4 regions of the Cellulosimicrobium sp. BMG9.22 genome follow, and region 1 is predicted to be linked to each of the others. Evidence: predicted binding sites of a transcription regulator. Region 1 holds the regulator's gene; each other region holds the start of a gene.
The links. Region 1 encodes HrcA, which represses chaperone genes, less so after heat shock. Its sites were predicted from a motif close to TTNGCACTCGNNNNNNNCGAGTGCNAA; they were not measured.

Region 1 (7,491 bases):
CATCCTGCCGGGGTTCGCGGTCCTGCTCTTCTCCGCGTTCGTCTACTACGTCGCCCTCGACCAGGGCCAGGACGCGATCTCCGCGATCCGGACGAGCTTCTCGCTCGTCGCGAAGAACTTCGGCCAGGTGTTCCTGCTCCTGCTCGCGCTCTTCGGGATCAACATCCTCGGTGCGATCCCGTGCGGGCTCGGTCTGTTCGTCACGATCCCGCTGAGCTACGTCGCGGTCGGCTACGCCTACCGCCGGCTCACCGGGGGCGTCCCGGCCTGACCCCCGACCGACGCGGGGAGCGGGACCTCGGCGCGGACCGCCGTCTCAGCGGTCAGCGCCGAGGCCCCGAGCCCAGCCGTGCGCCACGGAGCGGACGGCGCGGGGCGCCTCGTCGCCCGCAGCCTCGTAGAGGTGAGCCAGCCCGGTGGTCACGACAGGCTCCACGTGGGTGTACGGGAGCACGCCGTTCACGAGGAGCATGCAGGCCCCGTGGCCCAGCATCCACAGCTCTTGGGCGAAGGCCACGGGATCGAGGGTCGCGCGGAAGCGTCCCGCGTCCACCGCCCGCTGCACGACGTCGACGAGGTGCCCCAGGGTCGCGTCCGCCGCCTGGGCGTCGGGGAGCGGGAGCGACCCGTCGAACATCAGCGCGTAGAGCTCGGGGCTCTGCCGGGCCGACGCCAGGTATGCCGCCCCGGCGGCGGCGGTGTCGCCGACCGGGTCGTCGGTCGCCGTGAGGGCTGCCAGCCGGGCGGCCAGGCGGACGAAGCCCTCCTGGCGCACCGCCCCGAGCAGCCCGGACATCCCGTCGAAGTGGGTGTAGACGGCCATGGTCGACACGCCGGTCCCCTCGACCACCCCGCGCAGGCTGACCGTCTCGCGGCGAGCGAGCATCCCGGCCGCGCGCTCGACGAGGAGATCGCGGACCTGGGGACGAGGGGGGCGGACCACTGGATCATTCTATAGCGGCGTTATAGAATGGCGAACCCATTCGAGCATGGAGGTACCCATGTCAGTTCAGCTGCTCAACCCGCCCGCACTGCCGCAGCCCGAGGTCTACGCCCAGGTGTCGGTCTCCGAGGGGTCGAGGCTGGTGTTCGTCTCGGGTCAGGTGGCGCGCGACGCCGACGGCAACCCCGTCGGCCCGGGCGACCTGGCCGCGCAGACGGAGCAGGCCTACGCCAACGTGCACGCGGCGGTCACGGCCGCCGGCGGGTCGTTCGCCGACATCGCCAAGCTGACGGTGTACGTCGTGGACTGGGAACCGTCCAAGATGGCGCAGCTCGGCGAGGGTGCGGTGCGGGCGGCGCAGCGCCTGGGCTTCGACCTCGTCCGCCCGATCACGCTGCTGGGCGTCGCCGCCCTCGGCGAGCCCGACCTCCTCGTGGAGGTCGAGGCGGTCGCGGTCCTCCCCTGAGGCCCGGCGGCCCCGGGCGTGCCGCAGGGTCGGGGGTCAGGGCGCGGTCACGAAGTCGATGAGCTCCTCGACGCGTCCGAGCAGGGACGGCTCCAGGTCGGCGTAGCTCCGGACGGTGCCGAGGATGCGCTGCCATGCTCGACCGACGTCTTCCGCCGACGCGGCGGGCCAGCCGAGCTCGCGCAGGATGCCGCGCTTCCACTCGGTGCCGCGCTCGATCACGGGCCAGCGCTCCAGGCCGACGCGCGCGGGCTTCACCGCCTGCCACACGTCGACGTAGGGGTGTCCGAGGACCATGACCGTGCCCGCGGGCACGCGCCGCAGCGCCTCGTCGGCGATCCGCTGCTCCTTGCTGCCCGGCACGAGGTGGTCCACGAGCACGCCCACGCGGCGCTCCGCCGTCGGGCCGAAGTCCGCGAGCGCCGCGGCGAGGTCGTCCACGCCGTGCAGCGGCTCGACGACGACACCCTCGACGCGCAGGTCGTCGCCCCAGACCTTCTCGACGAGCTCGGCGTCGTGCTTGCCCTCGACCCAGATGCGGCTGCCGCGCGCGACGCGTGCCCGCTGCCCGACGACGGCGCGCGAGCCGGACGCGGTGCGCGACGGCGGGACGGGGGCGCGCGAGGTGACGGGTGCGGTGAGCTCGACCGGTGCGCCGTCGACCCAGAAGCCGGGACCGAGGGGGAAGGTGCGCGTGCGCCCCGCACGGTCCTCGAGCACGACGACGTGCATGCCGCCCGACTTCTCGACCCGCACGACGGCGCCGACCCAGCCGGTCTGCACCTCCTCGACGACGAGCCCGCGCTCGGCCGGGTGCGGGCGGGAGACCGGTCGCTGCCGGTGGTGGGCGGGGGCGGGTGTGCCGCCGAGGACGTCGGAGCCGTAACGGTCGAAGGACACGCCGTCACCCTAGGACAGGACCACACGCACGCTGCGGAACCCGGGCCGAGATCGACCCGTGCGTCCGAGATCGACCTTCGGGAGGTCGATCTGGCAACGCTCGGGTCGATGTCGCGGTGTGCGCTCCCGACCGCGGCGTTCGCGACGAGCGGAGGACCGGGGAAGGGGTCCGGCGGACGCGTAGGATTGGCACTCGAAGGTCGAGAGTGCCGAGACCCGCACGCCTGCCCGGCGGTGCGTAGCGGTGCACGGGAGGTGGACGTGAGCGAGGAGCGCCGTCTGGAGGTGCTGCGGGCGATCGTCGAGGACTACGTCCTCACGCGCGAGCCCGTGGGTTCGCGCATCCTCACCGAGCGCCACGAGCTCGGGGTGTCGCCCGCGACCATCCGCAACGACATGGCGGCGCTCGAGGACGCCGGGTACATCGCCCAGCCGCACACGTCCGCAGGCCGCGTCCCGACGGACAAGGGTTACCGGCTGTTCGTGGACCGCCTGTCGGGCGTCAAGCCGCTGTCCTCTCCCGAGAAGCGCGCGATCGAGACGTTCCTGTCCGAGGGCGTGGACCTCGACGACGTCATCGCGCGCGCCGGTCGCCTCCTCGCGCAGATCACCGGCCAGGTCGCGGTCGTGCAGTACCCCTCGCTGCGGCGATCCGGGCTGCGTCACCTCGAGCTCGTGCCCGTCGGCGACACGCGGCTGCTCGTCGTCATCATCACGGACACCGGGCGGGTCGAGCAGCGCACCCTGGAGGTCGCCGCGGTGCCCGACGAGGGGACGCTCGCCGAGGTGCGCGCGCGCCTCAACGCGGCCGCGGCGGGCAAGCGCCTCGCCGACCTGTCGTCCGGGTTCGCGGCGGTCCGCGAGGGCTTCCACCCCGACGACGCCCCGCTCGTCGAGGCGGTCGGCGAGCTCGTGGCCCAGACGCTCGCCGAGGAGAGCGAGGAGCGGATCGTCCTTGCCGGGACGGCCAACCTCGCCCGTGCGGGCATGAGGTTCGAGCACGCGCTGCGCCCGGTCCTCGAGGCGCTCGAGGAGCAGGTCGTCCTCCTGGGGCTCCTCACGGAGATGGCGGCGGAGTCCGGCGTCAGCGTGCGCATCGGCCACGAGACCCAGCTCGAGGGGCTGTCGGAGACGTCCGTCGTGACGACCGGTTACGGTAGCGACGGGGACACGGTCGCGCTGGTCGGCTCGATCGGCCCGACGCGCATGGACTATCCGGGCACGATCGCGGCCGTGCGGGCGGTCGCGCGCTACATGTCGCGGGTGCTCGGCACGTGACCCGCCCCAGGTACGGCCCGGTGCGGCCCACCGTCCGCGACATCCTCCCCGAGCATCCCCTGAGCAAACCCGACCCCGGCCGGCCCGTCGGCCCACGACCGGCACCAGCAGAGAGTGACGTGTGAGCGACTACTACGAGATCCTCGGCCTGACGCGTGACGCCAGCCAGGACCAGATCAAGAAGGCGTACCGCAAGCTGGCGCGCGAGCTGCACCCGGACGTCGCGGGCGAGGAGGCGGGCGACCGCTTCAAGGACGTCGCGCGCGCCTACGAGGTGCTGTCGAACCCCGAGAAGCGCCAGCAGTACGACCTCGGCTTCGACCCGAGCGCGCCCGGCGGCGGCGCGGGCGGCCCGATGGGCGGCGGGTTCGGCTTCCAGGACATCTTCGAGACGTTCTTCGGCGGCGGCCAGGCGCAGCAGGGCCCGATCCCGCGCGCCCGCCGTGGCCAGGACGCGCTCGTGCGTCTCGACATCGACCTCGCAGAGGCGACGTTCGGCGCCCAGCGCGAGCTCCAGGTCGACACGGCCGTCGTGTGCGGGACGTGCGGCGGCACGTGCTGTCGGCCTGGCACGTCCCCGCGGACGTGCGAGGTCTGCCACGGCCGCGGGACGGTCCAGCGGGTCGCGCGCTCGTTCCTCGGTCAGGTCATGACGAGCGCACCGTGCGCCGCGTGCCAGGGCTTCGGCACCGTCATCCCCGAGCCGTGCGCGGAGTGCTCGGGCGAGGGCCGCGTGCGCAGCCGTCGCTCGATCACCGTCAACGTCCCGGCCGGCGTCGACACGGGCACGCGCATCAAGCTCACCTCGCAGGGTGAGGTGGGCCCCGCGGGCGGGCCCGCGGGCGACCTGTACGTCGAGATCCGCGAGCGCAACCACGACACGTTCGTCCGCCGCGGCGACGACCTGCACTGCACGCTCCAGGTGCCCATGACCGCAGCCGCGCTCGGTACCGTGCTCGAGCTCGAGACGCTCGACGGCGCCCAGGAGATCGACCTGCGCCCGGGGACGCAGCCGGGCCAGATCGTCACGCTGAAGAGCCTCGGGGTCGGGCACCTGCACGGCAGCGGCCGCGGCGACCTCAACGTGCACATCGAGGTCCTGGTGCCGAGGGAGCTGGACGAGGAGCAGGAGCAGCTCCTGCGCTCGCTCGCGGCGCTGCGGGGCGAGGAGCGGCCGGAGTCGCGCCTGTCGGCCGCGCACCCGGGAGTGTTCTCCCGCCTGCGCGACAAGCTCTCCGGGCGCTGAGCGGGGCGCGCGCGTGAGTGCACCCGTCTTCCTCGCCGAGAACGGCCTGGGCTCCGTCGCTCCCGGCGACCGCTACGTCCTCGACGGCGCCGAAGGCCGCCATGCGGGGGTCGTGCAGCGCAAGGCACGCGGCGAGCGCGTCGACGTGGCCGACGGCGACGGCCTGCGCCTGCGCTGCGTGGTCGAGGACACCGAGGCGGGTCGCGTCACGCTCCTCGTGCAGGAGGTCGCCCAGGAGCCGGCGCCCGACGTCGTCGTCACGCTGGTCCAGGCGCTCGCGAAGGGCGACCGCGACGAGCTGGCGATCGAGGCGGCGACGGAGATCGGGGTCGACGTCGTCGTCCCGTGGCAGGCCGAGCGGTCGGTCGTGGTGTGGCGGGGCGAGCGGGCCGCGAAGTCCCGCGCGCGCTGGCTCGCCACGGTGCGCACCGCGACGAAGCAGGCGCGCCGGGCCCGGCTCCCGCAGGTCGAGGTCGCCCTGGACTCGCGCGGGCTCGCCGCGCGCGTCGTGGACGTCGTCGCGGCGGGTGGCCGCGCGATCGTCCTCCACGAGGAGGCGACGACGGCGCTGGCCGACGTCGACCTGCCCGCCCCTTCCCAGGTCGCGGCGCCGGCGGACGCGCCCGCGCCCGAGGTGCTGGTCGTCGTCGGGCCCGAGGGCGGGATCTCCGACGGCGAGCTCGAGGCCCTCGCCGCCGCGGGCGCCGTCGCGGCACGCCTCGGGCCGCACGTGCTGCGCACGTCGACGGCGGGCCCCGTCGCGATCGCCCTGCTCGCGCAACGGCTCGGGCGCTGGGGCGTCGAGGCCTGAGCCGCGCGCCCGCCCTCGGCCGTGGGCGGGTGATCGAGGACTGGACTACCCTCGGGGCCATGACGAGCTCGGACACGTCCCCGCGGACGGACACGGACTGCCTCTTCTGCCGCATCGTCGCGGGCGAGCTGCCTGCGGACGTCGTGGCGACGAACGAGCGGGCGATAGCGTTCCGCGACATCGACCCGCAGGCCCCGGTGCACGTGCTCGTCGTGCCGCGCGACCACCACGGGGACATCGCGCAGCTCGCGGCAGCCGACCCGGAGCTGCTCGGCGACGTCGTCGCGCTCGCGGACGAGGTCGCGGGACAGCTCGCGGACGGCCAGTTCCGGCTCATCTTCAACTCCGGCCCGCGGGCCGGCCAGAGCGTGTTCCACGTGCACGGGCACGTCATCGCGGGCGCGGAGCTGGGCTGGACCCCCGCCTGACCGTGCCGACCGCGGTCGTGACCGGTCGTCGAGGGTCCGTCGCAAGGTGGGGAAAGCGCGTGTGGCGGCGAGCCCGTCTCGGTAGGATGGGCTGGTCCCCGGGGCGTGCCCCGGTCCCACCTGCCCGACGAAGGAGTGCAGCGGCGTACGCCGGCTCATGACATCTCTCTCCCGAGAACCCGACCCCACGCCGGCCGAGCACCGGGTCGAGCACCGTATCGTCATCCCCGCGCACGTGCCGATGGTCGCGCTCCTCGGCAGCGGCGACTCCGTCCTCAGGGCCGTCGAGTCCGGGTTCCCCACGGTGGACGTGCACGTCCGCGGCAACGAGATCGCCGTGACGGGTCCGCCGGGCGACGTCGCGCTGGCGTCCCGGCTGCTCGACGAGCTCGTCGAGGTCGTCGAGGCCGGCACCCAGCTCAGCGCGGACGTCGTCGCCCGGTCGATCGCCATGCTCACCGCCGCGACCGCCTCGCGCCCGGCCGAGGTGCTCACGCTCAACATCCTCTCGAGCCGCGGGCGCACGATCCGGCCCAAGACCGTCGGGCAGAAGCGCTACGTCGAGGCGATCGACGCGAGCACGATCACGTTCGGGATCGGTCCTGCGGGCACCGGCAAGACGTACCTCGCGATGGCCAAGGCGGTGCAGGCCCTGCAGTCCAAGCAGGTCAGCCGCATCATCCTCACGCGCCCTGCGGTCGAGGCGGGGGAGCGGCTCGGGTTCCTGCCCGGCTCGCTCACGGAGAAGATCGACCCGTACCTGCGTCCGCTGTACGACGCGCTGCACGACATGATCGACCCGGACACGATCCCCAAGCTCATCGACGCCGGCACGATCGAGGTCGCGCCGCTGGCCTTCATGCGTGGCAGGAGTTTGAACGACTCGTTCATCATCCTCGACGAGGCGCAGAACACGACGTCCGAGCAGATGAAGATGTTCCTCACGCGTCTCGGCTTCGGCTCCCGCATGGTCATCACCGGCGACGCGACGCAGGTCGACCTGCCGGGCGGCACGCAGTCGGGCCTGCGCGTCATCGAGGACGTGCTCACGGGCGTCGACGACGTCGAGTTCTGCCGGCTCACGTCGTCGGACGTCGTGCGGCACCGGCTCGTGAGCGACATCATCGACGCGTACGCACGGTGGGACGTCGCGGCCGGTGCGCCGTCGAGGCGCCGTGACGACGACCACCGCGGACGGACCGCGGACAGGAACCGACGGGCGAGGAACGACACGTGAGCATCGAGGTCAACAACGAGACCGAGGTCGAGGTCGACGAGGCCGAGTTCGCGGCGCTCGCGCGCTACGTTCTCGACGCGATGCGCGTGCACCCGCAGAGCGAGCTGTCCGTCCTCTTCGTCGACACCGACGTGATGAGCGAGCTGCACGTGCGCTGGATGGACGAGCCAGGACCGACCGAC
Region 2 (7,491 bases), on a different contig from region 1:
CGTCGAGACCGACTACGGCATCGGCGACGGCGACCGGATCCCCCTCGTCGTCGGCCACCCCGACCTCCCCGGCGAGCTCCTCGTCGCCGTCCTCACCGACGACGCCGCGTACGTCGCCGAGCGCAGCGTCCGCGTCCGGGACCGCCAGGTCGCCGAACGGCTCGAACGCATCGGGTGGACCGTCGCGCAGGTGTGGTCCGCCGCCGCGTTCCTCGACCCCGCGAAGGAGGCCGAGCGCATCCGGCGGGTCGTGCAAGCCGTGCGCGACGCGCGGCTCCCCGAGTCCGGGGGTGTCGCGCAGACCGGTGGTGGGGACCGGATCGTCGTCGTGCCGGTGATCGACGACGACGAGCAGCACGGGGACGACGAGCTCTGATCCCTCGCCTCGGGCGCTTGGTGTGGTCGCCTTGGGTGCTTCGTGTGGTCGCCTTGGGTGCGGGGTCGGGGGCGTGCGCGCCGTCTACCATCCGCGCCGCTCGTTCCTCGCGGCGCTCCCGCCAGACCCGACCACGACGGCGCGCACGCCCCCGACCCCGCCATGTCAGGTCACCTTCTCCGGACCGTCGGCCGGGAACGGCGCGCGCGTCCGACCCGCCATGTCGGGTCACCTTCTCCGCCCCCGTCAGGCCCAGCACGGCGGTGTCGGGGTTCCTCGTCCGACGGGACTCTTTCCTGTCGGTGGGACCATGGAGGCGTGAGCAGCGCGTCCGAGACTTCGTCCGACCGTTCGTCCGTGCCCGACGGCGGGGGGCGGCGTCGGGGGGCGCGTCGTGCCGTGCGGCGGGGGACCGAGACGACGTCCGTGCCAGGGGCGAGCGCCGACGAGCGTGCGGACGGGTGGGGCGACGACGCGCGGCCGGGCGGTGCCGGGACCGGCGCGAACGACGCTCGGTTGCTGGGTGACGTCCCGCCGCACTACGGGCGCGACTGACGGGCCGAGCCCTCTCGACACGCGAGAGGCGGTCGTGGCCGCCTGTCTACGGGACCGGTCACGACCGCCTGCTCGTCGGGTGGGTGGTGCTCAGAGGTTGCGCGGCGGGGTCGGGCCGCCGGGCGTCGGCCCTCCCGCAGCCGACCCGCCCGGGCCGGAGGACTGCGCCACGAGGATGTCGCGGATCTCCTGCAGGACGCGGACGTCCTCGGCCGGCGCCGCCGGCTCCGGCTCGACGTCGCGCTTGCGGCGCGCGGCGAGGTGGTTCATCGGGAGGACGATGAAGAAGTAGAGCGCGATCGCGACGCACAGGAACTTGAAGAGCGCGTCGAGGATGAGACCGAGGCTGAAGTTCGCCTCGTTGATGGTGAAGTTGCCGACGCCGGTGAGGTCGGGCTGGCCGAAGATCGCCGCGACGAGCGGATTGATCAGGCCGTTGACGACGGAGGTGATGATGGCGGAGAAGGCCGTGCCGATGACGACGCCGACCGCCAGGTCGATCGCGTTGCCTCGGAGGACGAACTCCTTGAACCCGTTGAGCACGTTCTGCATGGATGGATCCCTTCACGTCGGTGGTCCCGCGTGGCTGCGGTGCCATGACTGTGCCGGGTGATCCTTTCAACGGACGTCCGCCGGGGCAAAACGGGCGCCCTGGTCCGTCGATGCCGACCACGGGACAGGAGGTCGCACCCGCGGACCGGTTGACTGGCGCCGGTCATGGGGCGACGACCACCGCGGTCAGGGGACGAGGACGGCCGTGATCGTCGCCCACCCCGTGACCGAGGCGAGCCGGACGGCCTCCTCGGGACGGACGGCGACCAGCGTGACGGTGTCGGTCCCCGACGCGCCGGTCCCGAGCAGCCCGCCGCTGTCCGCGGGCTCCGGGCTCGGCACGACGACGGCGCCCCGCGCCAGAAAGGGGTCGTGGACCGGGCTCGTCCCCGGGTCCTGTGACGTGCTCCCCGTCGGGTCGAGCGGGTCGGTCGCGCCGACCGCGCCGACGTCGCTCGCGACGCCGTCCGAGGCGACGAGCAGGTCCACGCGGTCCCCGGCGCCGAGGAGAGCGGCGACGCCCGGGTCGAGGCGCACCGGCGCGACGACGGTCCCGTCGGGCGCGGCGGCCGCGAGCTCGCCCGCGGCGACGAGCGAGCCCTGGACGAGGGTGCCCGGCGTGAGGGCCACCGACGCGCGACGCCCGGCGACGTCGTCGGCCCGCGAGGAGGCACCCTCCGGGACGAGCCGCGCCGGAACCTGGTCCACCCGGAGGTCCTGGGCCGTGAGCGTCGCACCGGCGGGCACGGCGCGCGCCACGACGACGACCGGCGTCGTCGGGGGTGGAGCGGGCCGCGCGGCCGACACGATCAGCGACGCGGCGACACCGCAGCACAGCGCAGCCAGGACGAGACGAGCACGCCACCACAGCGCGCGCGCACGGCGGGGCAGCGCGGACCTCGTCGGGTGCGGGCCGGCGTCGGACGACGCACGAGGACGAGACGACCAGGGAGCCATGGTCGCCGACCGTAGCGCCGAGCCGGTACGTCGCGCCCGGTCGGGACCGCCGCCTGTGGACGGCGCGCGGAGCAGGCGGCGGGAGCAGTCACGGCCGGAGGTCTGTGGTCCGCCCTGGGCGGCGGCGTCGCGCCGAAGGCGGACCGCCGGTCAGGAGGACGCGGCGGAGGTGCTCGCCGAGGAGCCGGAGGAGCTCGAACCGCTCGAGCTGCCGGACGATCCGGTCGAGGAGGACGTGGACGCGGCAGCGGGCTTCGCGGCGGGCGCGCTCGACGACGCGCCGCCCGAGCGGGAGTCGGTGCGGTAGAACCCGGAACCCTTGAACGTCACACCGACGGACGAGAACACCTTGCGCAGACGCCCGGAGCACTCGGGGCACACGGTCAGGGCGTCGTCGCTGAACGACTGGTGGATGTCGAAGGCGTGACCGCAGGCGGTGCACGTGTACGCGTAGGTGGGCACGGGTTCTCCTCGTTCACGAGACGGCCGCTGGGCGGCGTGCGGCGGGTCGGGCTCGGCGGTCCGACCGACTCAACACCGCCTGGCACTCGAAACTTCCGAGTGCCAATCATACGCGGGCCGGTGCGCGACACGGGCCGAGGTAGTCTCGCATCCGTGTCTGTGCACGAACCCGCCGAGGCCCCTGCTGGTGATGCTCCTCCCGGCGCTGCTCCCGCGAGCCCGGCCGACGCCGGTGCTCCGCCGCCACGGCGTCGCCGGTCGACGCGCCGCCGGGTCCTGATCGGGGTCGCCGTGCTCCTCGTGCTGGCCCTCGTGGCCGGAGCGGTGTTCGTCGTCGCCACGGTCCGCCGGCCGCTGCCGCAGGCCTCGGGGGAGATCGAGCTCACGGGCCTGCAGAGCGAGGTCACGGTGCTCCGGGACGCCCAGGGCGTCCCGCAGATCTACGCGGACACGCCCGAGGACCTCTTCCGGGCCCAGGGCTACGTCCAGGCGCAGGACCGCTTCTTCGAGATGGACTACCGTCGGCACGTGACGTCCGGCAGGATGGCCGAGCTCGTGGGCGACAACCCCGACGCGATCGCGGCCGACACGGTCACGCGCACCTTCGGCTGGCGCGAGGTCGCCGAGCAGGAGTGGGAGATCGTCTCGCCGGAGACGAAGGCGTACCTCCAGGCGTACGCCGAGGGCGTCAACGCCTACCTCGAGAACCGGAGCCCGAGCGAGATCGCGCTCGAGTACACGGTGCTCGGCCTGCAGGTCGACGTCGCGGACCCCGAGCCGTGGGACCCGATCGACTCGCTCGCCTGGCTCAAGGCGATGGCGTGGGACCTGCGCGGCAACTACGACGACGAGCTCGAGCGGGCGCTCGCCTACGGCACGATCCAGGACACGGCCCGGGTCGCGGAGCTCTTCCCGGCCTATCCGAGCGACGTCAACGCGCCGATCCTCCAGCCCGGCGAGCTCGAGAACCCGCAGCAGGTCGCGCTCGAGCTCGGCCCCCGGGCCCGCGAGGAGTACGGGTCTGACCACCTGCAGGCGGCCCTCGAGTCAGCCGACCGCGCGCTCGACGCCGTGCCCGTGCTGATCGGTCGCGGCGAGGGCACGGGGTCCAACTCCTGGGTCGTCTCGGGTGAGCACACCGCGAGCGGCAAGCCCATCCTCGCGAACGACCCGCACCTCGCCCTCGGCGCACCCGGCATCTGGGCACAGGTCGGTCTGCACTGCAACGACGTCGGTCCGCAGTGCGCGTTCGACGTCGCCGGGTTCTCCTTCGCCGGGTTCCCGGGCGTCGTCATCGGGCACAACGCCGACCTCGCCTGGGGCCTGACGAACATGGGCGCGGACGTCACCGACTTCTTCGTCGAGCGCGTGCGCGACGACACCTACCTGCGCGGCGACGAGTGGGTGCCGCTCGAGACCCGCACGGAGACGCTGCGCGTCGCGGGCGGCGACGACGTCGACCTCGAGATCCGCTCGACCGTGCACGGCCCGATCGTCTCGGCCGCGATCCCGCAGCTCGAGGCGTCCGTCGGCACGCCCGCCCTCGACACGCGCCTGGGGGAGTACGCCGTCGCGCTCCAGTGGACCGCGCTCGAGCCGGGCCGGACGGCGGACGCCGTCTTCGCGTTCAACCTCGCCGCGGACGCCGAGGACATGCAGGCCGCCGCCGCGCTCTTCGAGGTCCCCGCGCAGAACATCGTGTTCGCGACGACGGACGGCCACATCGGCTATCAGGCGCCCGGAAAGATCCCGGTCCGCCAGGCCGTGCCCGACGCCGAGGTGCCGTCCGACGGCACGTGGCCGCGCGACGGCTCCGACGAGCGGTACGACTGGCAGGGCTACGTCCCGAGCGAGCAGATGCCGCGCGTCGTCGACCCCGCCGAGGGCTTCGTCGTCGCCGCGAACCAGGCGGTGCTCCCGACCGGCGTCGAGCCGTTCCTCACGACGGACTGGGACCACGGCTACCGTTCGCAGCGCATCCGCGAGCTGCTCGAGGCCGAGATCTCCGCGGGCCGCACCATCGACGTCGACACCATGAACGAGATCCAGATCGACGACCGCAGCCCGTACGCCGAGGTGCTCGTCCCGCGCCTGCTCGACCAGGAGATCGACGACGACTTCGCCGCCCAGGGCCAGGAGCTCCTCGCCGACTGGGACTACCGCACCGACACCGACTCGGCCGCGGCCGCCTACTTCGCGGCCGTCTGGCGCAACCTGCTCCAGCTCACCTTCTGGGACGACCTGCCCGAGTCGGCGCGGCCGAACGGCGGGAGCCGCTGGCTCGCCGTCGTCCAGGGGCTCCTGGAGAACCCGACCGACCCGTTCTGGGACGACCGGCAGACCGTGAACCTCGTCGAGACGCGTGACGAGGTGCTCACGCAGGCGCTGGTCTCCGCGCGACTCGACCTGACGGTCGAGCAGAGCAAGCTGCCGACGGACTGGGCGTGGGGCGACCTGCACGTCCTCGCGCTCGAGCACCCCGTCCTCGGCGGGGAGTCGATCCCCTGGCCCGTGCGCGACTACGTCAACCCGAACCCCGTCGGCATGCCCGGCGGCTCGTCGATCGTCAACGCGACCGCCTGGGACGCCGCGTCCGGGTCCTTCGGCGTGACGGCCGGCCCGTCCATGCGCATGGTCGTCGACCTCGACGACCTCGACCGCTCCACCTGGGTCACCGTCACGGGCACGTCGGCCCACCCGGCCTCGAAGCACTACGCCGACCAGCTCGAGACCTGGGCCGCGGGCGAGACCTACCCCTGGCCGTTCACGACCGCCGCAGTCGCCGAGGCCGGCAAGGACGAGCTGACCCTGGTCCCGTAGTTCGGCGGCAGCGCTCGGGTCGGGGCGTTCGTGGTTGCGCCCGCGGCGGGGGCGGACCGTGTGCTCGGGCTCGGCTGGGCAGTCCGTGGTTGCGCCCGCGGCGGGGGCGGACCGTGTGCTCGGGCTGGCGCGCCGTCGCCCTGGTCCATTCGGCCTCGCTCCCCGAGCGCGCCCTTGACGCCCTTCGCACACGGTCCGCCCCCGCCGCTAGTCCAGCCCGTCGTCGCGCGAGGCCGCGTGGCCGGGGTTCGGTGGCCCGGTCCGGTCGGGACTTCGCTTGCCGGTCGATCTGACTTGTCAGCGCTCCACGGGTCTGGAGACCGGTGGAGCGCTGACAGCTTCGTGCGATGCGCAGTTGTCAGCGCCGGACGGGTGCTGTGACCCGTGGTGTGCTGACAACTCGTGGGCCTGGCGATGGCAGTGGTGGGCCGGAGCCGGGTCGGGGTGGGTGGTGTGCGAAGGGCGTAGAGCCGCGCTCGTGAGGCGAGGACGAAAGGACCAGGGTGACGGCGCGGCAGCCCGAGCGCACCACCCACCCCGGCCACCCAGCCCGACCACGCGGGCGGTAAACCCGACCCGGCCACCCAGCCCGACCACGCGGGCGGTGAACCCGACCCGACCACGCGGGCGGTGAACCCGACCCGACCGCTACGGGAGCCAGCGCCAGCCGAGGGGGGTCGCGACGGCGTCGACGGTCTTGTCGTGCTGCTCGAGCGGGAGGGGGCGGTCCGCCGCGTCGTACACCTCCTCCGGGAAGACGACGGCGACGACCTTGGTCCCGGGGCGTACGTGCTCGAGGGCACGGTCGTACCACCCGCCGCCCTGGCCGAGCCGGACGCCGCGCGAGTCGACGGCGAGCGCGGGGGCGATGACGACGTCGGCCTGCGAGATCGCGTCGGGGCCGAGGGTGGGCGTCCCGGGTTCGGGTGGTCGCCCGGGGGCGCGGACCTGGAGGTCGGCGGGGCCGTCGTAGACGGCCCAGTCGCGCTGCAGGCCGGCGCCGAGCACGGGGAGCAGGAGCCGGACGTCGCGTGCGGCGAGTCGTTCGAGGAGCGCGAGGGTGCCGGGCTCGGTGGGACGCGCGGCGTAGGTCGCGACGCACGTGGCGGCGGCGACCTCGGGGATGGTCTCGACGACGTCGGCGATCGCAGCGGCCGCTTCCTTGCGGAGCCGTTCGGACCTCGTCTGGCGGTTGGTGCGGATGGCCTTGCGGAGGATCTCCTTCGCGTCCTCGGCTTCGATGCTTCCGTGCAGGGGATAGGGCTGGGCCAGGCCACTCATGTCCCTATTGTCACCCGGCCGAGGGAGTGCGACGGGCCTGCTCCGGCCGTGGCGCGGTCCCGTGTCGCTTTCGTGCGCGCGGTCGAGGTGCCTATGATCGGGACCGATTAGTAGTACGGACTCCTGACAAATAAGTCCGGAACCAGCCCGCAGTGCCGACCAGAAGGTGCCGACCAGTGAGGACGCCCATGACCGCGACGACGCCCGCGATGTCCACCGCCATCACCGCAGCGAGGACCCCGCGCGCCCGGGTCGCGCGTCCCGCGACGACCCGCGCCGCCGTCGTCCTGGCCGCCGGGCACGACGTCGCGTCGCGCGAGCTGCTCACGCAACCCCTCGGGGGCGCGACGGTCGTCGAGCTCGCGGTCGCCAACGTCCGCCGGGTCGTGGACGCGTCCCGGATCGTCGTGGTGGTCTCGCCCGACGACCCCACGGTGCGCGAGCTGCTCGGCGAGGACGTCGTCTACGTCGAGCAGGGCGAGCCCCTC
Region 3 (7,491 bases), on a different contig from region 1:
GGGCCGCATGAGCACCGGCTGCGGCGACGGGATGGAGGCGTTGGGGTCGCCCAGCGCGCCCCACACGAGCGCTCCGCCCTTCATGACGACGCTCGGGCGCACCCCGAAGAACTTGGGCTCCCACAGCACGAGGTCCGCGACCTTGCCCGGCTCGACCGACCCGATGTAGGCGTCGATCCCGTGCGCGACGGCCGGGTTGATCGTGTACTTCGCGACGTACCGCCGGGCCCGCAGGTTGTCCGCCGGGAGCTCTCCGCCGAGCGACCCGCGCCGCGCCTTCATGACGTGCGCGACCTGCCACGTGCGCGTGACCACCTCGCCGATGCGGCCCATCGCCTGCGCGTCCGAGGACGTGATGGAGATGGCGCCCAGGTCGTGCAGCACGTCCTCGGCGGCGATCGTCGTGCCGCGGATGCGCGACTCCGCGAACGCGAGGTCCTCCGCCACCTGCGGGTTGAGGTGGTGGCACACCATGAGCATGTCGAGGTGCTCGGCGACGGTGTTGACCGTGTGCGGCAGGGTCGGGTTGGTCGACCCGGGGATGACGTTCGGGTGGCTCACGACGGTGAGGATGTCCGGCGCGTGCCCGCCGCCCGCGCCCTCGGCGTGGAACGCGTGGATCGACCGGCCCCCGATCGCGCGCAGCGTCGACTCGACGAACCCGGCCTCGTTGAGCGAGTCCGAGTGCAACGCGACCTGCAGCCCCCAGTCCTCGGCCGCCTTCAGCGCCGCGTCGATCGCGGCCGGGGTCGAGCCCCAGTCCTCGTGGACCTTGTAGCCGCCCGCGCCGGCCATCGCCTGCTCGCGCAGACCCTCGGCGCTCACCGTGTTGCCCTTGCCGAGCAGCAGGACGTTCACCGGGAGCCGGTCGAGCGAGCGGTGGATCGCCTCGAGGTGCCACGCGCCGGGCGTGACCGTCGTGGCCTTGGTGCCCTCGCTCGGGCCGGTGCCGCCCCCGGCGACGGTCGTGATGCCGGTCGCGAGCGCCTCCACGATCTGCGACGGCGAGATGAAGTGCACGTGCGAGTCGATGCCGCCCGCGGTGAGGATGCGTCCCTCCCCGGAGACCACGTCCGTCGACGGGCCGATGTGCAGGTCCGGGTGGACGCCGTCAGCGACGTCGGGGTTTCCCGCGCGACCGAGCGCGACGATCTTCCCGTCCCGGATCCCGACGTCCGCCTTGACGATCCCCCACCAGTCCAGCACGACGGCGTTCGTGACGACCGTGTCGAGCGCGCCCTCGGCGCGGGTCGTCGACCCCTGCGCCATCGACTCGCGGATCGACTTGCCACCGCCGAAGACGACCTCCTCGCCCCCGAACGTGCGGTCCTCCTCGACCTCGATCCACAGGTCGGTGTCGCCCAGGCGCACCTGGTCGCCCGTCGTCGGTCCGTACAGCGCGACGTAGCGCTCGCGCGAGATCGCGACCATGCGTCAGTCCTCCTCGGTGGTGGTCGTGCCCGACGGCGCGGCGTCGCCGAGGTCGGGCCGCTCGCCCAGGCGCCGGAGCGCGGCACTCTGGGTGCCGAACCCAGGATCACTCCCCACACCTGCCTGAGGCTGAGGAGTAGTCCCGGGTTCGGCGCGCTCTGCCGCGCCGGCGTCCAGAGCGCCGCCGTCGGGCTTGCCGCGCTGGAGACCGGGGACGCGCCGTCGACCGCGCAGGGCGACCGCGTGGACCTCGGCGGACGCGCCGGGCTCGAAGCGTCGCGACGTACCGGACGGGACGTCGAGGCGGAACCCGTGCGCCGCGGCGCGGTCGAACGCGAGGGCGGCGTTGGCGTCCGGCAGGTGCAGGTGCGAGCCGATCTGCACGGGCCGGTCCCCGGTGTTGGTCACGACCAGGGTGACGCGCTCGTCGTCGGTGCGGTCGGCGTTGAGGACGACGGGCGCCTCCTCGGCGCCGCTCTTGAGCCGGATCGCGCCCGGACCGCTCGTGCTGATGCCTGCCATGTGCGTCCCGTCCTGGGTTCGTGCTGCCGGCGGGGCCGGTCAGGCGATCGGCTGGTGGATGGTGACGAGCTTGCGCCCGTCGGGGAACGTCGCCTCGACCTGGACGTCGGGCAGCATCTCCGCGACCCCGTCCATGACGTCGTCGCGGCCCAGGACCTCGCGACCGGAGACCATGAGCTCCTCGACGCTCGCGCCCTCGCGAGCGCGCTCGATCACCCACGTGGTGAGCAGCGCGACGGTCTCGGGGTAGTTGAGCAGGACGCCGCGGCCGCGCCGGTCGCGAGCGACCATGCCCGCGACGGCGAGCAGCAGCTTCTCGGTGTCCGCCGGAGTCAGGTGCATGGCGCAGATCCTGCCCCGTGTTCGTTTCCGGCGTGTATACACGGCGTTATACGCACGTGTACAGCGCCTCGCCCGAGACGCCGAACCTGGGTTTGTCCACGGATTCGGCGCCGGACGGGCCGAGAACGCCGGGTTCGACGATCGACGCGGTGGCACGACGAAGGCCGCCGACCGGGCGAACCCGGCCGACGGCCCTCGATGTCCTGCAGCACCCCGGCGCGAACCGGGAGCAGGGTCAGGCGTGGATCAGAAGTCCATGCCGCCCATGCCGCCGTCGCCACCCGGCATCGGCTGGTTCTTCTCCGGCTTGTCGGCCACGACGGCCTCGGTCGTGAGGAAGAGCGCCGCGATCGAGGCGGCGTTCTGCAGCGCGGAGCGCGTGACCTTGACCGGGTCGTTCACGCCGGCGGCGAGGAGGTCCTCGTAGACACCGGTCGCGGCGTTGAGGCCGTGGCCCGACGGGAGGTTGCGCACCTTCTCCGCCACGACGCCGCCCTCGAGGCCGGCGTTGATGGCGATCTGCTTGAGCGGGGCGTCGATCGCAGCCTTCACGATCGCCGCACCGGTCGCCTCGTCGCCCTCGAGCTCGAGCTTCGCGAACGCCACGGCACCGGCCTGGATGAGCGCGACGCCACCACCGGCGACGATGCCCTCCTCGACGGCCGCCTTCGCGTTGCGCACGGCGTCCTCGATGCGGTGCTTGCGCTCCTTGAGCTCGACCTCGGTCGCGGCACCCGCCTTGATGACGGCCACGCCGCCGGCGAGCTTCGCGAGGCGCTCCTGGAGCTTCTCGCGGTCGTAGTCCGAGTCGGACTTCTCGATCTCGCTGCGGATCTGGTTCACGCGACCCGCGATGAGGTCGGCGTCGCCGGCACCCTCGACGATCGTGGTCTCGTCCTTGGTGACGACGACCTTGCGCGCCTGGCCGAGCAGGTCGAGCGTCGCGCTCTCGAGCTTGAGGCCCACCGTCTCGGTGATGACCTGGCCGCCGGTGAGGATCGCGATGTCCTGGAGCATGGCCTTGCGGCGGTCGCCGAAGCCCGGGGCCTTGACGGCGACGGACTTGAACGTGCCACGGATCTTGTTGAGCACCAGGGTCGCGAGCGCCTCGCCCTCGACGTCCTCGGCGATGATGAGGAGCGAGCGGCCGGCCTTCATGACCTGGTCGAGGACCGGGAGCAGGTCCTTCACGTTCGAGATCTTGGACTCGACGATGAGGACGTACGGGTCCTCGAGCACGGCCTCCTGGCGCTCGGGGTCCGTCTCGAAGTAGCGCGCGAGGAAGCCCTTGTCGAAGCGCATGCCCTCGGTGAGCTCGAGCTCGAGGCCGAACGTGTTCGACTCCTCGACCGTGATGACGCCCTCCTTGCCCACCTTGTCGAGGGCCTCGGCGATGAGCTCGCCGATCGCGGGGTCGCCGGCGGAGATGGCGGCCGTGGCGGCGATCTCCTCCTTGGTCTCGATCTCCTTGGCGGCGATGAGCAGCTGCTCGGTCACCGCGTCGACGGCCTTCTCGATGCCGCGCTTGAGGGCGATCGGGTTCGAGCCGGCGGCGACGTTGCGCAGGCCCTCGCGCACGAGCGCCTGGGCGAGCACGGTCGCGGTGGTGGTGCCGTCACCCGCGACGTCGTCGGTCTTCTTGGCGACCTCCTTGACGAGCTCCGCACCGATCTTCTCGTACGGGTCCTCGAGCTCGATCTCCTTGGCGATGGAGACGCCGTCGTTCGTGATCGTGGGCGCGCCCCACTTCTTGTCGAGCACGACGTTGCGGCCCTTGGGGCCGAGGGTGACCTTCACGGTGTCGGCGAGGACATTGAGCCCGCGCTCCATCCCGCGACGGGCCTCCTCGTTGAAGGCGATGATCTTTGCCATGGGGAATGATCCTCCGCTGGTGGCGTGTGTCGGTCGGCCGGCGCCCGCGACGGACGGCCCGCGACGGGCGGCGTTCATGTCACGCCGCCGGGGCGGGCCTCACCTGTCGACCTGGTGTGGTGCTCCGCAGCCGCGATGAGCGGCTGCTGATGCTGGTCACTGCTGTCACTCTCATGACGAGAGTGCTAACGCCATTATTGGCACTCGCACCCGGCGAGTGCAAGACAGCACCTCCGCCCTCCGGCGCGTATCGCGACGAGCGGAACCCGCGCCGTCCTCGCGCCGTGGTCGCGCTCCCCTAGGATGCGCGGTGTGATCCGCGCAACACCGTCGTGGCGCCTCGCAGCAGCCCTGGCCGGCTTCGTGCTTGTCCCCGCACTCGGCCTCACCGCCGCGACCGCCGTCGCCGCGCCCACGGGCGAGCACATCGATCTCTACCAGGACGGGGTCGCCGTCGCGTCCGGCCCGGCCGGCCCCGCCCTCCTGCGGCTCGCCCCGGGCACCGCCGCCGTCTTCCTCGACGGCAGCCGGGTGCTCGACCCCGCGTCGCTCGACCCGGCCGGCCTCGCCGCCGGGGTCGACCCCGCCGACGGCGAGGCGAACCGCCTCGCACAGGTCGCCGGCCCGCGGCTCGACGCGGCCACGCTCCTCGACCCGAGCAGTGCGCACGACGCCGCCGCCGCCTCGCGCGCGTGGCTCGCGGCCGGCGTCGTCCCCGGCGCCGACGGGCCGTTCGCCGAGCTCGGCCAGGCCGCTCTGCTCGACCTGCGCGCCCTGACGCTCCGCAACGGCGCGTCGCTCGCGGCCGCGTCGCCCAAGTGGCGATACGTCTGGCCGCGCGACGCCTCGTTCGCCGCCGTCGCGTTCGCCCGCACCGGCCACGTCGACGACGCGCGCGCCGTCCTGCGCTTCCTCGCCGACGTGCAGGAGGACGACGGGTCGTTCCACGCGCGCTACCTGCCCGACGGCTCGGGCGTGCCCGACGACCGCGGGCTCCAGTCCGACGGCGTCGGGTGGGTCCTGTGGGCGGCCGACGTGGTGCTGTCCGAGACGCCAGCGGCCGAGCGTCGCGAGGTGGCCGAGGAGCTGCGCCCCCTCGTCGACGCCGCGACCGACCACGCGCTGACGCTCGTCGACGGAGAGGACCCGCTGCCGCCCGCGTCGAGCGACTACTGGGAGGTCGAGCCCACGTCGCTCACGCTCGGCACCGCCGGGCCGCTGCTCGCCGGGCTCGAGGGCGCGGCCGACGTCTACGGCGCGACCGACCGCTGGTCGCGCTCTGCCGCGGCGACGCGCGGCGCGGACCGTCTGCGCGCGGCGGTCGAGGACGCCTTCGGGAGCCAGGGCTACCCCCGGCACGTGACGGGCGGCGCGCGCGACGCGTCGACGGCGTTCGTCCTGCCCCCGTTCCAGCCCGAGCCGCTGGCAGGGGCGACCGAGGCGTGGCGCGCGTCCGTCACCGAGATGCTGCGACCCGCGGGCGGGCTCGCGCCCGGCGCGGGGTGGCGCGAGGACGGCATCTCGTGGACGCCGCAGACGACGCTCTACGCGCTCACGGCCGCGACGTCGTCGGACCCGGAGGACCGCGCGGACGCCCAGGAGTGGCTGCGCTGGGTCGACGACCACCGCACCGCCTCCGGGGCGATCCCCGAGAAGGTCCTCGCCGACGGCTCCCCCGCGGCCGTCGCACCGCTCTCGTGGAGCTCTGCGCTCGTCGTCCTGGCGCTCGTCGAGCTCGACGCCGGCACGTCGAGGTAGAACGCCGGTCGGCCGAGGTAGAACGCCGGTCGGCCGAGGTAGAACCGTGGTCGCGCCGGGTAGAGCCCTGGTCCCCGAGGGAGGACCGTGGCCCTACCGGGGAGCTCGCTCCGACGACGACGGTGCGAGGCTCGGCGCGTCGCGCACGTCGAACTCGCGCCGCAGCACGCGGCGCGCGGCGTACCAGCCGCCGAGCCCGTGCACGCCGGGCCCGGGAGGCGTCGACGCCGAGCACAGGTAGACGCCCTCGAGGCCCACCGCGTACGGGTCGAGACGCGGCGTCGGCCGCGCGACCATCTGCCACATGCTCACGGCCCCGCCGGCGATGTCGCCGCCGACGTAGCTCTCGTCGTGCGTGGCCATCTCCGCGGCGGGGACGCACCGCGACGCGACGACGACGTCCCGGAACCCCGGCGCGAACCGCTCGATCTGTGCGACGACGTCCTCGGTGACGTCGCGCGTCGAGCCCGCGGGCACGTGCGCGTACGTCCACAGCGGACGCAGCCCGCCGGCCTCGCGCGCCGGGTCGACGACGGTCGGGTCGCTCACGAGGACTACGGCGCGTTCGGCGTGACGCCCGGCCGCGACCTCCGCCTCGGCGTGCGCCATGTCGGACCGCGTGCCGCCGACGTGCACCGTCCCGGCACGGCCGACCTCGGGCTCGGCCCAGGGCACGGGCCCCGAGAGGACGAGGTCGACCTTGGCCGCCGCGTCGCCGTGGCGGAAGCGGCGCAGGGCGGCGTCGACCCGCGGCGCGAGCCGGTCGGCGAAGACGTCGGCGACGACGCGCGGTGCCGTGTCGAAGACGTAGGCCCGTGCGCGCGGGAGATCGGCCAGCGCACCGACACGGTGCCCCGTGACGACGTCGCCGCCGTGCGCGCGCAGGTCGTCGACGAGCGCGCCGACGATCGCGCCGGACCCACCGCGTGGCAGCGGCCAGCCGCCGGGCGCGTGCCCGAGCGAGGCGAGCAGGATCGCGGTCCCCGCCGCAGCGAGCGACGGCAGCCGCGAGATCGCGTGGGCCGCGACACCCGTGAGGAGCGCCCCGGCCTCCTCGGTCTCGAACCGTCGGCGCCATGCCGCGGTCCCCTGCTCGAGGACCGCCGCGCCGAACCGGGCCGCGACCGCGGCCCCGTCCGGACGCAGCACCCGCCCGGGCACGCTCCGCTTGTCGCCGAGCGCGACCGCGGCGACGTCCCGCCATCCGTCCGCGAGCGGACCGAGCAGCGCACGCCACGCCGCGCCGTCGCGCCCGCCGAGCCGCTCGACCGTGCGGTCGAGGTCGTGGTACGCGATGCCGGCCCGGCCGCCGTCGAGCGGCTGGGCGTACGACACCTCGGGCACGAGCAGCTCGACGCCCCGCGCACCCAGGTCGAACGCCTCGAAGAACGGCGACGCCCACGCCATCGGGTGTACCGCGGAGCAGACGTCGTGCACGACGCCCTCGGCGAGACCGAGGTCGAGCGTGCGCGCGCCGCCGCCGATCGTGGGCTGCGCCTCGAGGACTCGCACGGCGAGCCCCGCACGGGCGAGGGTCACGGCCGCGGCGAGCCCGTTCGGGCCCGA
Region 4 (7,491 bases), on a different contig from region 1:
GACCGCGCTCCTCGGCACCGTCGACCTCATCGCCGACCCCGGCGAGATCGCCGCCGACTTCGAGAAGCTCATGCAGGCATCGATGGCGCGCGGGGTCGCGTCGGCCGACCTCCGGGTGTGGACCCCGCAGGGCTCCCAGGTGCTGTTCGTCCGGCAGGTCGCGCCGACCGTCGAGGACCTCACGAACCGTCGTGCCGAGGTCAACCCGCTGACCGGCGCCTACCCGACCGGTTCGTGGGGCGACGAGTCGCGCGACTACCACGTGTCCGTGCGCGTCGCGTCGAAGCCGGTCGGCTCGGAGCAGCTCGCGGCACGCGTCCAGCTCGCGGTGAACGGAGAGGTCGTCTCGTCGGGCCTCGTCAAGGCCAAGTGGTCCGACGACGAGTCGCTCACGACGCGCATCAACCCCGAGGTCGCGCACTACACGGGCCAGACCGAGCTCGCTGCCGCGATCCAGGAAGGGCTCGCCGCCAAGGCGTCGGGCGACGAGGCGACGGCCACCGTCAAGCTCGGCCGCGCGGTCCAGCTCGCGCAGCAGACGGGCAACGACGAGGCGACGTCCCGCCTGCGCAAGGTCGTCGAGATCGACGACGAGGAGCACGGGACCGTGCGGCTCAAGCGCAACGCGTCGACCCTCGACGAGATGGCGCTCGACACCGCGTCGACGAAGACCACGCGGGTCCGCCGGTGAGCGCCGTCGTCTGCCCCAACGGGCACCCCTCGCAGTCCACCGACTACTGCGACGTGTGCGGCGAGCCGATGGGGGCCGCTTCGTCGGCCGCCGCGGTCGCGTCGCCGGCGAGCGGCTCGACGCCGTCCCCCGGGGCGGCGACCGCAGCCGCCCCCACGACCTGCCCGAACTGCGACTTCCCGGCGCCGGACGGCGCGCTGTTCTGCGAGAACTGCGGGTACGACTTCACGACGGGGGCGCTGCCCGACCCGGTCGAGCCGCCGTCCGCGCTCTCGCTCGACCCGCCGTCGCGCCCCGCCCCCGCACCCGCGGGTGGTCCCGGCCCGGACCCGGCACCCGGCTCGACGGCCACCCCGCCGTCCGAGCCCGGGGCGTCGGCCGGTTCCGCCGCCACGCCGCCTCCCCTGCCCGCGGCGGGCACGGACCCGGGCGCGACGACCGAACCGGCCGTGGCCGCGCCGTCGGGCAGCGGGCTGCCGACACCGCCCGTCCCGGGGCCGGACCAGTGGGTCGTGGAGATCTGGATCGACCCCGACTGGTACACAGCGCAGCAGCCCGAGGACCCGATGCCCTCTGCGGGGCTGCCCGGCCTGGTGGTCCTGCGCGAGCGCAGCGTGCTCGTCGGGCGCCCCTCGGTGTCGCGCGGCATCCACCCGCAGGTCGACTGCGGCGCCGACACCGGCGTGTCACGACGGCACTGCCAGCTCAGCACGGACGGCCAGCGCTGGTGGGTCGAGGACCTGCAGTCGTCGAACGGGACGTACGTGAGCCCGGCCGGCGAGGCCGTCCCGACGGACCCGATCCCCGCCGGCCAGCGGCGTGAGCTGGCCGACGGGGACCGGATCTACCTCGGGGCGTGGACGCGCCTCGTCGTGCGCAAGGCGCTCCCGGGCGAGGTCTGAGCGGGCTCAGCCCTCGACCGTGCGGCGCTCGGCGTCGGACGCGCTCTGCTCCTGGCCGTGCGCAGCCTCCGCCGTGATCTGCGTCGCGCCGCCGCCCGCGCGGTGCGCGACCTCGATCCGGCGGGGCCGGGCCTCCTCGGCCACGGGGATCGTCAGGGACAGGACCCCGTCCTCGTAGGACGCCGAGATGCTGTCGAGCGCCAGGCCCCGGCCGACCGTGAGCTGCCGCGCGTACGTGCCGGACGAACGCTCGCGCGCCAGCCACTGGACGTCCGGGTCGGTGCGCGCGCTGCGCTCGGCGCGGATCGTCAGGGTGCGGTCCTCGACGGAGACGTCGATGGTGCCCGGGTCCACGCCGGGGAGGTCCATCGTCAGGACGTAGTGGTCCCCCGCGCGGAACAGGTCGATGGGCATCCAGCTCGACGACGCCGACGCGCGCGCGCCGGACGCGAGCTGCCCGACCAGGCGGTCCATCGCGTCGAAGGTGCTCGTGAACGGGTCGATCATCGCAGCCACACCTCTCACCTCCTCGTCGGTCGACCCCGGACCGTCCGGGGCCGGTCGGTGCTCCCACGAAGCAGGCGCCTCGCGGGGCGGCTACACCACCTGTTCTAGCACTCTCCGCCGTCGAGTGCCAAGACCCCGCGGGGACGTGGGACGAGGCTGCGGCAACCCCGTTGTGGGGATCCACCGACGACGTCCCGTCCCGGACGCACCCGTGTGGAGGAACCCTCCAACGGCTTGTGCGATCCGTGCACGGACGGGCGTTCCCCTGGTCCCTGCCGCCGTCGGCGTCCGCCTCCCTGCCCCGGGAGAGTGGACGTGCCACCGCGCACGCCGGAGGCACGTCCCGAGCACAGGAGCCGCCATGACCGACTCAGCGCCCGCCCGCCCCGCGCCCACCGCCAGCCCCGCGACGACCGCCACCGACGGCGCGCCCGCCGTGCCCCCGCGGACCCGCTTCGTGCTCGACGCCGCGGACGCCGCACGGATCGCGACGTTCGCCGCGCTCCTCGCCGTTCTCGGGATGCCCGGGTCGGTCCCGCTCTTCGGCAACGCGGTTCCGATCACGCTCCAGACCCTCGGCGTGATGCTCGCCGGGGCGATCCTCGGCGCGTGGCGCGGCACGCTCGCCGTCGCGACCTTCCTCGCGCTCGCGGCGGCCGGGCTCCCGGTCCTCGCGGGCGGACGCGGCGGCCTCGGGACGTTCGTGGGCCCGTCCGCCGGGTACCTGTTCGGGTTCCTCGCGGGCGCGGCGGTCGTCGGTTGGCTCGTCGACCGGCTGCGGCGGGTGACGTTCCTGGGCGTGCTGGTCGCGTGCCTCGTGGGCGGCGTCGCGGTCGTCTACGCGTTCGGCGTCCCGGTGCAGTCCGTCGTCACGGGCGTGCCGCTCGCGACGACGGCGCAGCTCTCGCTCGCGTTCCTGCCGGGGGACGTCCTCAAGGCCGTCGCCGCGGCGGCGATCACCGTCGGGGTGGTGCGCGCGTACCCCGCCGCTCGCACCTCGGGCCGCTCCGCGGCCGACCGGCGCGCCCGCTCCTGACACCTGGGAGAGTGTCCGCGTGCCCGTCGCCCACCAGGTCCTGACGCACGCCGCCGACCCGGCGACGCGCGACCGCCTCGCCCTGCGCACGCCCGAGAGGTCGCGCACGTACGCGGCGCTCGCCGCCGACGTGCGCGCGGGCGCGACGCACCTCGCCGCGACGGGCACGCGGCCCGGCGACCTGGTCGCCGTGTCGCTGCCGGACCCGCTGGACCTGCTCACGGCCGTGCTTGCGGCCGACCACCTCGGGGCGACGCCGCTCGTGTGCGACCCGGCCTGGCCCCGCGCGCACCGCGCCGAGGTGCTGCGCACGCTCGCGCCGCGCACGTTCGTCGAGGTCCCGCTGCCGCGCGGGACCGGCGGAGCGGCTCCGACCAGCGGGAGGGGCGCCTCGGTGGACATCGCGACGGGCACCGCGACGGGACCCGCCCCGCAGGGGGGCGCGGGTCGCGAGGCTGCGCGTGAGGTTGCCCACGGGGCAGCGCACGAGGCAGCGCCCGACGATCTCGCGTGGGCCGGCTTCTCGTCGGGCAGCACCGGCCGGCCGCGCGCGGTCGTGCGCACGCGCGCGTCCTGGGCCGGGTCGTTCGACGACGTCACGCGGCTCGTCGGACTGCGCGCGAGCGACACGGTGCTCGTCCCGGGGCCGCTCGCGTCGTCGCTGTACTGCTTCGCCGCGGTGCACACCCTCGCGGCCGGCGCGTGCGCCTACCTCACGCGCACGCCGGCCGCGACGACGACGGCGCTCGCGAGCTGCGACGTCGTGCACCTCGTGCCCCAGGTCCTCGACGACGTGCTCGACGCCGTCACGGCGGGGGCGCCGTCCCGGCTGCGGCGCGCGGTCGTCGGCGGTGCGTCGCTCTCCCCGACGGCACGGGCCCGCGCTGCCCGGCACGGGATCGCGGTGCTCGCGTACTACGGCGCGGTCGAGCTGTCGTTCGTCGCGTACGACCCGGACGGCACCGGTCTGCGCGCGTTCCCCGGCGTCGACCTCGACGTGCGGCCCGTCCCGGCCGCGAGCGTCGGGGAGGTCTGGGTGCGCTCGCCGTGGGTCTCAGGCGGCTACCTCGCCCGTGCCACCGGCCCGCTGCGGCGCGACGGCGCGTGGTGCACCGTCGGCGACCTCGCCGACCCGCTCGACGTCCCGGCGGCGCGGCTCGTGCTGCGCGGTCGCGGCGACGGCGCGATCCTCACCGGTGGTGCGACGGTCGTGCCCGAGGACGTCGAGGTCGTGCTGCGCGCCGTGCCGGGGGTGCGGGACGTCGTCGTGCTCGGGACCGCGCACCGCCGGTTCGGGGCCGTCGTGACGGCCGTCGTGGAGGGCGACGACCGGCCAGGGCTGCGCGCGCACCTCGAGCGCGTCGCCCGCTCGGCGCTCGCGCCCGCCCAACGACCGCGCCGCTGGTACGGCACGCGCGCGCTGCCCCGCACGCCGTCGGGCAAGCCGGCGCGCGGCGCGCTGAGCGAGGCCCTGGGCGGGACCGACCCCGCGGGCGCCGGGCTGGAGCCGCTGCGATGAGCCCGGGGCTCCCGGGGGCGACGGCGCCCGTCGTCGTGGCCGCGCGCCGCACGTGGATCGGCACGGCGGGGCACGGGCACCGGGCGCTGACCGAGGTCGACCTCGCTGCCGCGGTGCTCGGCGCGACGCTGGGCGACGCACGGTCCCTCGGCACCGAGGCTCCCGTCGCGGACGTCGTGCTCGGCTCCTGCACCGGACCCGGCGGCAACGTCGCGCGCGTCGCCGCGCTCGCCGCCGGTGCCGGGGTCGCCGTCCCGGGGCTCACCGTCGACCGGCAGTGCGCGTCCGGGCTCGCCGCCGTGCTCCTGGCCACGCAGCAGGTGCGCGCGGGCGAGGCGGGCCTCGTCCTCGCGGGCGGGACCGAGAGCGCGTCGCGGGCCCCCGCGCGCGCCCACCGCACGCCGTGGGGCGACGTCGGCTACGCGCGCGCGGCGTTCGCGCCGACGCCGTGGGCGGACCCGGGCATGGGAGCCGCCGCCGACGAGCTCGCACGTCAGCGCGGCGTGACGCGCGAGCGCCAGGAGGCGTACGCGTCGCGCAGCCACGCGCGCGCGCTCTCGGCGCACGCGGCCGGGCGGTTCCACGCGGAGTCCGTCCGAGTCGGGGCCGCGGGGTCCGCGCTCGGCCGGGACGAGCGCGCGCGCCGCCTCGACCCGACGGTCCTCGCGCGCCTCTCCCCCGCGTTCTCACCCGCCGGCACCGTCACGGCGGCGACGGCGAGCCCGGTGAGCGACGGCGCGGCGGTCGTCGCGGTCGTGCCCGAGTCGGTGCGGCTGAGGCTCGGCGCGCCGGGGCTGCGGGTCGTCGCGTCGGCGACCGTCGGCTGCGACCCGGCGCTGCCGGGCTGGGGGCCTGTCCCCGCGGTCCGGGCCGTGCTCGACCGTGCCGGTGCGCGCCTCGACGACGTCGCGGCGGTCGAGGTCGTCGAGGCGTTCGCCGCGCAGGTCCTCGCGGTCACCGACGCGCTCGGCCTGGACCCCCTCGCGGCCGGTTCGCGCGACGACGCCCGGGTGTGCGCGGACGGCGGGGCGCTCGCGCTCGGGCACCCGTGGGGCGCGAGCGGCGCGGTCAGCGTCGTGCGGCTGTTCTCCCGGCTCGTCCGAGCCGGCGCGCCGGCGGGGACGCTCGGGCTGGCGACCGCGGCCGTCGGGGGCGGACAGGGCGTCGCGGTGCTGGTCGAGGTCGTGCGATGAGCCGCGATGCGGGCGGAGGGAGATGGTGGCGGCGCTCGCCGGTGACCGACGACGTCGACCACGGTTGCGTGGTGCGCCTCGAGGACGTGCACGTGCGCCTGGGAGAGCGCGACGTGCTGCGCGGCGTCGACCTCGAGCTGCGCGAGCACCGGGTCGGGATCGTCGGGGCGAACGGCTCGGGCAAGAGCACGCTCGCACGGCTCCTCAACGGCCTCGTGCTGCCGACCGCGGGCCGGGTCCTCGTCGACGGCCTCGACACGCGCCGCGACGGCCCCGCGGTCCGGCGGCGGGTCGGGTTCGTGTTCACCGACCCCGACGCCCAGATCGTCATGCCGACGGTCGCCGAGGATGTCGCGTACTCCCTGCGGCACGTGCCCGCGGGCGAGCGCGCCGCCGTCGTGCACGACGCGCTCGCCGCGCGCGGGCTGGCCGACCACGCCGACCACCCGGCGCACCTCCTCTCGGGCGGGCAGAAGCAGCTCCTCGCGCTCACGTCGGTGCTAGCCGCCGGCCCGCGCCTCGTCGTCGCCGACGAGCCGACGACCCTCCTCGACCTGCGCAACACGCGCCGCTTCGCCGCGGAGCTGGCGTCGCTCCCCCAGCAGGTCGTCCTCGTCTCGCACGACCTGTCGCTCATGGACGCGACGGACCGCGTCCTCGTGGTCGACGGCGGTCGGGTCGTCGCGGACGACGAGCCGGCGGCCGCCGTCGCGCACTACCGCCGGCTGGTCGAGGACGGCGTCCGGTGACGCCGGGCGCGTTCCGGCCCGGCGACTCGGTGCTGCACCGCACGCCGGCCGGGGCCAAGCTCGTCGGCCTCGCGATCATCTCCGCCGTGGTGCTCCTGCTCTCGACCCCGGTCGCGGTCGGCGTCGTCGTGCTCGTGGTCGCGGCGCTCTACCTGCTCGCGGGCGTGGGGTGGCGAGCCGCATGGCAGCAGGTGCGGCCGCTGCGACTCGTCGTGCCGGTGCTGCTCGCGGTGCAGTGGCTCACGGTCGGGCCGGGGCCGGCGCTGGCGGTGACGACGCGGCTCGTCGCGCTCGTCGCGCTCGCCGGCCTCGTGCTGCTCACGACCCGCACCACCGCCGTCCTGGCGGCGATCGAGCGAGGCCTGCAGCCGCTGCGCCACGTGGGGGTCGACGTCGAACGCGTCGCCCTGGTCCTGTCGCTCGCCGTGCGCTGCGTGCCCGTGGTCGCGGCGCTCGCGCAGCGCGTGCGCGACGCGTGCCGCGCGCGGGGCCGCGATCACGACGTGCGCGCGTACGCCGTCCCGCTCGTCGTCGGCGCGCTGCGCCAGGCCGACGCCCTCGGCGACGCGCTGCGCGCCCGCGGCCTCGACGACTGACACCAATCGTGCCGAGGTAGAGGCGCGGTCTGCCGAGGTAGAGCCCTGGTCATGACCAGGGCTCTACCTCGGCAGACCATGGCTCTACCTCGGCGGGGTGGCGGCGCGATGGCCGCGGAGCGAGACGGCGGCGGCGGCGAGGATGCCGACGACCGTCGCGGCGAGGAGCACGCGGTAGTCGACGACGCCCAGGAGCGCCGCACCGACCACGGTGAGGACCAGCTGCGGGACGTTGACGAGCAGGAGGCTCGCCGCGGACACGCGGCCCTGGAGGGTGGAGGGCGTGCGCAGCTGACGC

Region 2: the regulator HrcA is predicted to act here: its motif matches at 2,982-3,008, upstream of AC4H2H_RS09790 (FmdB family zinc ribbon protein).
Region 3: the regulator HrcA is predicted to act here: its motif matches at 4,330-4,356, upstream of groL (chaperonin GroEL).
Region 4: the regulator HrcA is predicted to act here: its motif matches at 2,205-2,231, upstream of AC4H2H_RS14210 (Hsp20/alpha crystallin family protein).

The regions. Positions count from the first base shown of each region.
Region 1 covers NZ_JBZGBY010000003.1:208,062-215,552, reverse strand. Annotated here, with positions in the region: gene AC4H2H_RS04105 (hypothetical protein) at 1-271, shown strand, start outside; gene AC4H2H_RS04100 (TetR/AcrR family transcriptional regulator) at 317-943, opposite strand; gene AC4H2H_RS04095 (RidA family protein) at 1,002-1,409, shown strand; gene AC4H2H_RS04090 (DUF3097 domain-containing protein) at 1,446-2,309, opposite strand; gene hrcA (heat-inducible transcriptional repressor HrcA) at 2,571-3,587, shown strand; gene dnaJ (molecular chaperone DnaJ) at 3,709-4,833, shown strand; gene AC4H2H_RS04075 (16S rRNA (uracil(1498)-N(3))-methyltransferase) at 4,847-5,644, shown strand; gene AC4H2H_RS04070 (histidine triad nucleotide-binding protein) at 5,704-6,072, shown strand; gene AC4H2H_RS04065 (PhoH family protein) at 6,230-7,309, shown strand; gene ybeY (rRNA maturation RNase YbeY) at 7,306-7,491, shown strand, end outside.
Region 2 covers NZ_JBZGBY010000011.1:73,959-81,449, reverse strand. Annotated here, with positions in the region: gene AC4H2H_RS09810 (PDDEXK-like endonuclease domain-containing protein) at 1-376, shown strand, start outside; gene AC4H2H_RS09805 (hypothetical protein) at 695-931, shown strand; gene mscL (large conductance mechanosensitive channel protein MscL) at 1,022-1,483, opposite strand; gene AC4H2H_RS09795 (SAF domain-containing protein) at 1,670-2,440, opposite strand; gene AC4H2H_RS09790 (FmdB family zinc ribbon protein) at 2,591-2,902, opposite strand; gene AC4H2H_RS09785 (penicillin acylase family protein) at 3,203-5,722, shown strand; gene AC4H2H_RS09780 (5-formyltetrahydrofolate cyclo-ligase) at 6,371-7,003, opposite strand; gene AC4H2H_RS09775 (NTP transferase domain-containing protein) at 7,192-7,491, shown strand, end outside.
Region 3 covers NZ_JBZGBY010000030.1:11,588-19,078, forward strand. Annotated here, with positions in the region: gene AC4H2H_RS16660 (urease subunit alpha) at 1-1,431, opposite strand, end outside; gene ureB (urease subunit beta) at 1,435-1,953, opposite strand; gene AC4H2H_RS16670 (urease subunit gamma) at 1,993-2,295, opposite strand; gene groL (chaperonin GroEL) at 2,542-4,167, opposite strand; gene AC4H2H_RS16680 (glycoside hydrolase family 15 protein) at 4,471-5,925, shown strand; gene AC4H2H_RS16685 (phytoene desaturase family protein) at 6,019-7,491, opposite strand, start outside.
Region 4 covers NZ_JBZGBY010000021.1:42,815-50,305, reverse strand. Annotated here, with positions in the region: gene AC4H2H_RS14220 (VWA domain-containing protein) at 1-691, shown strand, start outside; gene AC4H2H_RS14215 (FHA domain-containing protein) at 688-1,593, shown strand; gene AC4H2H_RS14210 (Hsp20/alpha crystallin family protein) at 1,600-2,109, opposite strand; gene AC4H2H_RS14205 (biotin transporter BioY) at 2,462-3,136, shown strand; gene AC4H2H_RS14200 (class I adenylate-forming enzyme family protein) at 3,156-4,655, shown strand; gene AC4H2H_RS14195 (thiolase family protein) at 4,652-5,848, shown strand; gene AC4H2H_RS14190 (energy-coupling factor ABC transporter ATP-binding protein) at 5,845-6,597, shown strand; gene AC4H2H_RS14185 (energy-coupling factor transporter transmembrane component T family protein) at 6,594-7,193, shown strand; gene AC4H2H_RS14180 (MFS transporter) at 7,278-7,491, opposite strand, start outside.